Regions from separate parts of the Okeania sp. genome, predicted to be linked through region 2. Evidence: riboswitches for the same ligand, from Rfam matches in the RefSeq annotation. Region 2 holds a riboswitch; the other holds the start of a gene.
What was found. A riboswitch is a leader RNA that binds a small molecule or an ion and turns the genes downstream of it on or off. The one in region 2 is predicted to bind cobalamin.

Region 1 (5,077 bases), on a different contig from region 2:
CCACCGGAGGGGTTAGGGGTGGGTTAATACTCCCTAAAGTCCTAAAATTTTGTACCTCATCAACTCCAAAACTGCTGTAATTAAGAGATAGTCTGATATTGTCGCTCGTGATTTTTCTGCTATCCCCCCTGCCTTTTATACTAAGTTTTTGAGAGTTTTCAACGTGATACCAGACACTTTTTTCAATCCTTTAAAGGCTAAAACCTCTATATGTCAGTGCTTTGAGATTTAATCAGCAGAGCAATCAATTATATACACAAATTTTTAGGCTGATAGCTGAACCGTGCCCTAGCTGATAGCTAGTTAATTAGAGAATTTTTTTCCCAACTCAGACTGAATTTTTTCTAGCTGTAAATGACGGCCAATTAGAACTAACTTAGTCTGACTAACTTCCTCTTTTTGCCACTGACGGTCATAGAAATAATCAAAGCGCGAACCAACCCCTTGTAAAACTAAACGCATTGGTTTATTTGGCACCGCAACAAAACCCTTAATTCGATAAATTTCATCATTTATCGCTAACTTTTTCAACTTTTCTACTAACTCTTTCGGTTCAAACTCTCGATCTAAAATTAAATGAACAGAATTAATTTCATCATCATGTTCGTGATCTTCCTCCGTATCATGGTGACTAGGGCGAGCATCTAAATCATCTTCAACTGCTGCATTAAATCCTAACAATACATCCGGACTAATTTCTCCCCCAATACAAGGAACTATTTTTACAGTTTTAGGTAACTGTTCCTTTAACCAATTTTGTACTTTATCAGAAGTAGCTTCATCAACCATATCAACCTTAGTTAATAACACTAGATCGGCACAAGCTAACTGGTCTTCAAATAATTCCTCAATTGGTGTTTCATGGTCTAAATTTGGGTCAGCTTGACGTTGAGCTTCCAAAGCATCAATATCTCCTACTAAAGTACCATTTGCTACTGCTTCACAATCAACAACAGTAACAACTCCATCTACAGTTGCAGAAGTCTTAATTTCCGGCCAACGAAATGCTTGTACTAAAGGTTTAGGTAATGCTAAACCAGAAGTTTCTATTAAAATACTATCGATTTTTTCTCGGCGTTTTAATAGTTGCTGGATAGTCGGAAAAAATTCTTCTTGCACTGTACAACAAAGACAACCATTTGTTAGTTCAACAATGTTATTAGTGACATCTTCTTCATCACAAACTTGACAGGAACGTAGTAATTCTCCATCTATGCCAACTTCTCCAAATTCATTAACTAAAACTGCAATACGACGACCTTGATTATTTTGTAATAAATGGCGAATTGTTGTAGTTTTTCCACTGCCGAGAAAGCCTGTAATTACAGTAACGGGAATTTTTGCACTCATAAATTTTAATACTGTTTATTGATGATTTTTTATAAGCATTCCGCAGGAAATACTTACGAAATTAACTAGCTATTAGCTTTTCCGTTCCGGAATGCTCTGATTACCAGCATTTAGCTAGCTTCTTGCAGAGGAACTGCGTTAACAGCTAAAAATCCAAGGGTTTAAGTCCCCACGCTTATTCTAAAAAGCCCGTGGTGCGCTTTTTATGGATGATTAAAATCCCCATTCATTACCGAATAATTAATAATTAATAATTAATAATTAAATTATTCTGGTTTAAAGCCTCCCCTTTTAAGGGGAAAAAAGCGGTTGAGGGATGGCATTTTGCTCCGCAACATATAAAGCGGAGCGACTCTGTCAAGAGCGGGTCCCCTCGCCATATCCAATCAACCAAGAGAAGAAATAATATTTCCTTATTTTCAATCCTCTCGGTTTTAACCAGAGGTAATTATCAATTATCAATTATCCATTATCAATTAATGAAACACCTTGATAAGCTGATAGCTGACTGCTGAGGTGCTGACTGCTATTTCAATGGTGGAATTCTAGCTAAAACACCTTTTTTTAACTGCTCAGGTCTTTCCGACCAAGATAATAATCCATCAGATTTAGCATCATATAGACTGGCACATTCTAATACTGCTGCTGATACTTCTGACAAAACTTCTGTTTGAGATGGTAAATCTCCAAATACATAAGTGTGCTTACCAGGGGCAGCAAAAGAAATAGCACAAGAGTGACTACAAGCGCTCATACATTCTATTGGCTTGATAGAAAACCTATCCCTTAAATGCCAATTTTTATATTGTTGGGAAAGTCGATCAAGTAGTTTTTCTCCTCCACTAATGCCTTGTCGTTTCCCATTTTTCCAAACACTCGCACAAGTAGTACAAACAAACAATATTTGTGGCGTAGACATTTTGTTTTTTTGATAATTTCCAGGAATTTAATTGTGCTATTAACTAAGATATGGCGCTGGTGAAAAATACCATTCCAATAGCACCTATTGCCAAACCCAGGAAGCGCATTACAAGAAAGAATTTATTTTCCCAAGAATTACTGACTAATTCAGCAGATTTCATTACCAATAATGCTATTAATAACTGCACCGTTGTAAAGCCGAACAAATATGCAAATAAAGGTGTCATTTCTGCACCAATAATTGCCTCTCCATAAGCATAACCATGAAAGATACCCGCAATAGCTGCAAAAATACTTAATAATTGGAGACTCAGCTTCTGTTTGAGAACTAGCATTGTACCAAAAGCAACTACTGATAGAGCGATCGCTATCTCTGCTAAAGGTAAATCAATACTGAGAAGATGTATACCTGTTCCTAATATTACTGTAGCGAGAAAAGATGCTATTATTGATATACCATTGGGGATTCCTACTGCAATTAATCCAACTGCAACTACAAAAGCCAGGTGATCTATTCCAATAATTGGATGTCCTACACCAGATAGAAAACCTTCCCACAAATTACTTGGTGTTTTTCCATCCATTGGATGATGAGCTATTGCCGATTCTATTGTGCTGAAAAAAATTAAAATTGCCAGTGCGAAAATTACTTTTACTCTATGCAATTGATGAGCAATCCTACTTTTGGTAGGCTTGTAATGTCTATCTTTCATCCGTACCTCGCAGATGTATTGATTATCATTTTTAATAATGTTGGTGGGCATTCTGGCTTAATGAAATTTTAGATTTTACTAAACTCATTTCACAGTTGCGGGACAGCGTTGGATTTACACCAAACTTTCCCCTTACTTCTAACGACTAACCCTCGCTAGAACCAACATAGTTTGAAAACTATATCACAATATTTCTCTTCTCACTCAAAATATTTTTGATTTTTATAAAATTTTCAACATTTTCTGCTTAATACAACTTAATACATCTTTTAAAAAAATATAGTTAGTCAGTATCTAAATCTAGATTATGCAAAAAACTAAGAAATTGTGGATATAATATAATCATAATCCAAGCTACAATTGTTAATGATTCAGACCAAACTTATTTTTATTTTTTGAGTTTCAAATAATCAGGCCAGATGCTCATACTTATTAAACGTTCTGAGTAGATAAATCTCATATAGAGTTTCTCCGTAAACGTGAGATACACCTATCTTTGATTTATATTCTGTCCCCTGTTCCCTAAAAATTACGAATTTTGTACCTTACAAGTATGGGAATTACTATAGTAAATTATTTCAATTATCCTATTGAAAAATTAAAATGCTTAAAAAATATATATAATCAGAGTTGAGTTGAAACTATAAACACAAGAAGTTGTGAAATTCAGACTTAAATATGACTAATCTGCTGGATTTTTCAATTCCTAAATATCAAATAACAGCTTTTGAACTCCTCAGAAAAAACGATCCCCATCATCAAGGAAGAAAACAAGTATGTCCAGATACGATTCTCATCTTAAATGCTCATTTTGTGGCAAGTCCCAAGATCAAGTCCGTAAGTTAATAGCAGGTCCTGGGGTTTATATTTGCGATGAATGTGTAGAACTATGTAACGAAATATTAGAAGAAGAAATTTTTAACTCTAGAAAAGATGATACTTCCGCTAACCAAATCGGATCGCAATTAGCAAATAATAATTATTCAGGTAAGAGCAAACCTTCCTTAGAAGCAGTTCCAAAACCTACAGAAATTAATCAATACTTAGATCATCACGTAATTGGACAAAAACAGGCAAAAAAAGTACTGTCAGTAGCAGTATATAATCACTACAAACGTCTAAGTTGTCAAACAAATCATAATTCCGATAACAGTGTTGACCCTGATGTGGAATTACAAAAATCTAATATCTTATTAATTGGCCCAACTGGTTGTGGAAAGACTCTGTTAGCCCAAACTCTAGCAGAATTACTAGATGTGCCATTTGCAGTAGCAGATGCAACGACCCTTACAGAAGCTGGTTATGTAGGGGATGATGTAGAGAATGTTTTGTTAAGGTTATTGCAAGTAGCAGACTTTGATATAGAAGCGGCTCAGAGAGGAATAATATATATAGACGAAATAGATAAAATTGCTCGTAAAAGTGAAAATACTTCTATTACAAGAGATGTATCTGGAGAAGGAGTCCAACAAGCTTTATTAAAAATCTTGGAGGGGACAATAGTTAATGTCCCACCACAAGGAGGACGTAAACATCCCTATCAAGATTTTATTCAGCTGGATACCAATTCAATTTTATTTATTTGTGGTGGTGCTTTTGTCGGGTTAGAGAAAATAGTTGAACAACGACAGGGAAAAAAATCATTGGGCTTTATTCAGGCCGAAGATCTTAATAAAGATAATATAGCTTTACAGTCAAAAGAAAAACGTAATATTAATGTACTCAAAAGTATAGAACCAGATGACTTAGTTAAGTTTGGTTTGATTCCAGAATTTATTGGACGAATGCCAGTATTAACAGTAATTGACCCATTAGATGAAACGGCATTAATGAAAATATTAACTGAGCCACAAAATGCTCTAGTTAAACAGTATCAAAAATTATTAAAGATGGATAATGTTAAGTTAGAATTTCAGAAAGAAGCTCTCAGGGCGATCGCTAAAGAAGCATATAGACGCAAAACAGGAGCTAGAGCATTACGAGGCATTTTAGAAGAGTTAATGTTAGAGGTAATGTATGAGTTGCCATCCCGTAAAGATGTAACTCGTTGTATTATCACTGAAGAAATGGTAGAAAAAAGATCCACTGCTGAA
Region 2 (5,077 bases):
TCATGTATATATGCGAGCTACCCCCATGGTTTTACTATATCAAAATTTTTTCTAGTGCGCAACCTTAGTTTCATCTGCCACGCCATTTTGCTGGAGTGCTTAACAGAATGAAAAAACAAAGTAATATCATGTCCGGCTAAATAGTTAGGGCTTGCTGAAAAAGTCTTTTAGTAGGGGTAGGAGACAGGAGACAGGAGAAATGGGAATTATAGAGGAAGTAGGAGTAAGAATTGTAAGAGTGATTTTTCTGCCATAGTCAGCCCAAAATACTAGCTTTTTGAGCGCTTTCAACTGAAACAGGCGCACTGCAATTCGACCCTAAAAATGCTCAAACCTTTATATATCAATACTTTTATAATTAATCAGCAAGCCCTAGTTATAAATAAACGACTCAGTTTTCAGGAGTCAGGAGGAAAGAAAGAAGAAGAAAGAGAAAGTTTTTTGATCGCTAGACATCTCCAAAAATCAAAAAGACAATCAATTCTTATCCATAAATTATCAATTGTTCTTCCCTGTTGCCTGTTCCCTGTTGCCTGTTCCCTCTTTTCTGGAGAGGTCTACTAATTATCGGGACATGATATAAAAGGTAATTTGAACTATTTTAGGACTTACGCAGATACGCTATATATAGTACTCATAACTATTGTCCAATAGTTACTGGACTCTATACACAGTGTCTTTGCGTAAGTCCTGACTATGATTACAGCAGCTTTGATGATTGAAAGAACATACAGACTTTGGCTTAAAAAAAAACTATGCTGAGGTGATACTAAATCTGGTTAATTACAAGAGTGAGACAGAAGGCAGGAGGCAAAAAGTTGAGGACAGCTTGGGAAAAACTAGCTTTTTATCAGTGGATTTGGTATGAATGACTTTAACAATGGCTGTCTATAAATCTTTAAGAATTAATAAAAAATTAAGTCTGCTAAAATAACTAAAAGTTAAGTTATTGTAGGGAAATACTGGCAACTTTTGGTGACAATAATTTATAGCAGTTTGTGTACTTGAAAACTAGACAAGATAAAGAAAAAAAATTTGACTGCCTATGGGCGATCTACTAATTGCTATATATTTTTTGTGAAAAAAGTGGGGAAACTCCGGTGCAAGTCCGGGGCTGTGCGGCAACTGTAAATCGACAAAAATAGTTAATAGAAAAAATCAATAACTACTTACTAATTAATCGATCAGCCAGAACACCTACTTATCACTTGTAAACCCTAACTTCCTGCCTGACACGGGAAAGAATAATTAATGAAATATTCAACTCAAAACTCCGAAATAAAAACACAAAATACTCTAACTTCAACAGAAGAAATAAGTAGTATCTCTACAAGTTATAAATTGCCTCAATTACCACTACAAAGACCTTTATTATTGATAGGTCATGGTACACGAGATGCTGATGGAAAAGAAACTTTTTTAGATTTTGTTGCAGCATATCAAAATTTAGATAAATCTCGGCCTGTAATACCTTGCTTTCTAGAATTAACAGGTCCAACTATTCAAGAAGGAGTAGATAAATGTGTAGAACAAGGTTACACAGAATTATCTGCTTTACCAATTTTATTATTTGCAGCTCGCCACAATAAATTTGATATTACCAATGAATTAGACAGGGCAAGACAACGACATCCTCAAATCAAATTCCATTATGGGCGGCATTTTGGTATTACTCCAAAGATTTTAGAATTGTGGCGATCGCGACTTACAGAATTAGAAGAAACTAATTTTAATCCCTCTGAAACAGTCTTATTATTTGTAGGACGAGGTTCGAGCGATCCTGATGCGAATGGAGATGTTTATAAACTGGCTCGAATGTTATGGGAAGGCAGTGGCTATCTAACAGTTGAAACTTGTTTTATTGGCATTACTCACCCTCGTTTAGAAGAAGGTTTTCGGCGAGCTAGATTATATCAACCGAAGCGAATTATTGTTTTGCCATACTTTCTATTTACTGGTGTTTTAGTCAAGAAAATATTTGATATTACAGCCCAACAACAAGAACAATATCCAGATATTTCTATGACTTGTCTACCAGAAATGGGAGCGCATCCAACATTATTAGAATTATTACGAGAAAGAGAAATAGAGACACAGTTAGGAGAGGTACAAATGAACTGTGAAATGTGTAAGTTTCGCTTAGCTGCTGTTAGTAATCAGGAACATTCTCACGGTCATCATCACCATTCTCACTCACATAATCATAGTCACGACCATAATCATTCTGTAGTTGACCCCTATGCTCAACCAGAAGAATATCATCAACGTATTTGGCAAGTTCCTTAGATATTATTTGTTGGGAGTCGGGAACAAAGGGAATGGGAAAAAACAGCTATTTTTCAGTATAACTATAGGGGTTTGGTCACGAACCTCTTGATAAATAGTTGCTGCAAACTACTACCTAATTTTTTTTATTACACATCATGGTAAAAATTAAAAATAAAATCAATTATTATCCATAAATTATCAATGATTTCTCCCTATTCCTTCTTTTCTGGAGATATTTATAATGGTTATCCAAATAGACATAACATAATATCATGTCCAGATAATTAACGATAAAAAAAGTTTTTGTTTGTAGTAGGGCTTTATACCAAATTGAAATGAAGCTGCATAGAAAAATATTGAAAGCATAATTGACCGCAGATAGATGTAGGTACAGATAGATCATTTATGAATTTTGTCATTCTATGCAACCTCATATAAAACTGGTATTAGCCCTAATATCAAGTAACATTAATTAATCACAATGTAGGGATATTGCATGCAACTTCCCTACCAGGTTAGGTCATTTCAGTTATCAGTTATTAGCTGTAAACATTGTTGATTACAGTTATTTAATAAGACATGATATGATACTATTTTTTCGCACTTGGTATAATTAGGATTAAGTATCTTAAAATCGAATCTCAAACCAGATCAGTCTAAACTCCTACTGTAAGTATTTCCTGTGGAATGCTGCGCAAATAGCTATTAGCTCTCAGTTCTCATAAGGGGGTTTTAATGAATATAGAGTGTTTCAGCCAGTTTTTACAGTAAGTATAAATTCTGACTCAATTAGTAAATCTTTTATCTAAAACTGAAAGTAATAGCTGATAGCTGAAGTGCTGACGCCTGAATGCTTACCTCCTACTTTTAAAATTTCCTTTGCCACAAACAAGATGATTCAAGAATTAGAAGATTTAAAAAATAGTATATTAGAGCAACGCTACGAAGATGCTCTAAATTTAATATATGAATTAGATGGAATGAGTCGGCAAGCAAAAATTAATGCCATTGAATCTTTTGTAATTAGGATGTTAATACATCTCATTAAAAATCAACTAGAGCAGAGATTAACAAATTCTTGGGCAGCTTCTATTCGTGGCTCATTAATAGAAATCAAAAAAATCAACCTTCAAGAAAACAAGAAATCCTATTATATAAAACAAGACCAGTGGCAAGAAATATTAGAAGAAACAATAGAAATTGCAATTCGTGATTCTAGTATAGAAGTCTTAGGTGGTGCTTATACATCTTTTCAACTACTCAATATGGTTGATAGAAATAAGATAATGACTATAGCTAAAAATTTACTAGAATTAACTTATAATTACTCTAAAAAAGAATTACCAAAAGTTGTTGATGATTTTTTAATTGAGTTGCCTGGTGGAGAAGACTGGAGGCAGAATTAACGAAGTCAGAAGTTATAAGTCAGAAGTCAGAAGTTATAGTCATTTAACTTTAGATTGAGACAAAGCTTTTTTGTTATGAGGGAATTTCAGACGAAAAAACGTCTCATTTTGAAGTTAAACTACTATATTTTTGTAACGGGGATTTGAGCAAGGCTCCAAAAATATTACGCCTTAAAAGGTAGGGTTTTAGACCCATGTTATTTTGATAACAAGTAAATATTAAAGAAGTAACAGTAATGATTCAAGAATTAGAAGATTTAAAAAATAGTATTTTAGAACAACGCTACGAAGATGCTTTAGCTTTGATATATGAATTAGATGGAATGAGCCGCCAAACAAAAATCAATGCAATAAAATCTTTTGTAATTAGGATGTTAATACATCTCATTAAAAATTAACTAGAGCAGAGATTAACAAATTCTTGGGTAGCTTCCATTCGTGGTTCATTAATAGAAATTAAAAAGATCAATATTCAAGAAAATAAAAAATCCTATTATATAAAACAAGACCAGTGGCAAGAAATATTAGAAGAAGCCATAGAAGTTGCAATTAGTGATGCTAGTGTAGAAGTATTTGATGGAACCTATACACCTTTTCAACTTTTAGATATGGTTGATAAAAATCAAGTAATAACAACAGCTCAAAATTTACTGGCACTCACTTATAATTACTCTAAAAAAGAATTACCTACAATAGTTAATAACTTTTTGACTGAATTTCCTGGTGGGGAAGATTGGAAACTAGGAAAATAATCATAGGGAGTAGGGAGTAGGGAGTAGGGAGTAGGGAGTAGGGTTCTTAGAAAGTAGAGACTAGAAAAATAATTAAGGTTTGGTCTCCAAACCCCTAAAGTTTTTTTTCACAAATCATTGCATAAAAATCAACAGAAGATTTTTCCTCCTACCTCCTTTATTATTCCCATTTTTTCTGACTCCTGACTCGTGACTCCTAACCTCCTAATTACTTTCCGCTTTTGACTTTGTAGACTTCCTACCCCGAGTAGACTTTTTACTTCCAGCCTTAGCCTTCAAAAGTTCTATCGCTTGCTCCAAAGTCACATCCTCAACAGCCGTATCCTTTGGCAAAGAGGCATTTACCTTACCATGCTTTACATAAGGTCCATACCGACCATCATAAATACCCACTGCCTCACCATCTTCAGGATGTTTACCCAAATCTTTGAGTGGAGGTGTAGCTTTAGCACTACCACGCTTCGCTCTTTTAGGTTGGGCTAATAACTCCAAAGCACGTTCCAAAGTAATAGTCAAAACATCATCCCCAGCTTTCAAAGAACGATAATCTTTGCCGCCCTCCTTTCCCTGGTCATGAACAACATAAGGACCAAAACGTCCTAAATTAGTTTGAATTTTACAACCCGTTTCTGGGTGAGCGCCCAAAGTACG

Region 1: another riboswitch for cobalamin. It lies ahead of AC3DU7_RS00650 (HupE/UreJ family protein); the one in region 2 lies ahead of AC3DU7_RS06945 (sirohydrochlorin chelatase).

Annotation. Positions count from the first base shown of each region.
Region 1 covers NZ_CEZPJD010000003.1:24,156-29,232, forward strand. Annotated here, with positions in the region: gene cobW (cobalamin biosynthesis protein CobW) at 304-1,350, opposite strand; gene AC3DU7_RS00645 (DUF1636 domain-containing protein) at 1,877-2,269, opposite strand; gene AC3DU7_RS00650 (HupE/UreJ family protein) at 2,313-3,035, opposite strand; cobalamin riboswitch at 3,010-3,165, opposite strand; gene clpX (ATP-dependent protease ATP-binding subunit ClpX) at 3,761-5,077, shown strand, end outside.
Region 2 covers NZ_CEZPJD010000074.1:11,004-16,080, reverse strand. Annotated here, with positions in the region: cobalamin riboswitch at 1,050-1,219, shown strand; gene AC3DU7_RS06945 (sirohydrochlorin chelatase) at 1,252-2,286, shown strand; gene AC3DU7_RS06940 (DUF29 family protein) at 3,105-3,674, shown strand; gene AC3DU7_RS06935 (hypothetical protein) at 3,911-4,072, shown strand; gene AC3DU7_RS06930 (hypothetical protein) at 4,283-4,426, shown strand; gene topA (type I DNA topoisomerase) at 4,631-5,077, opposite strand, start outside.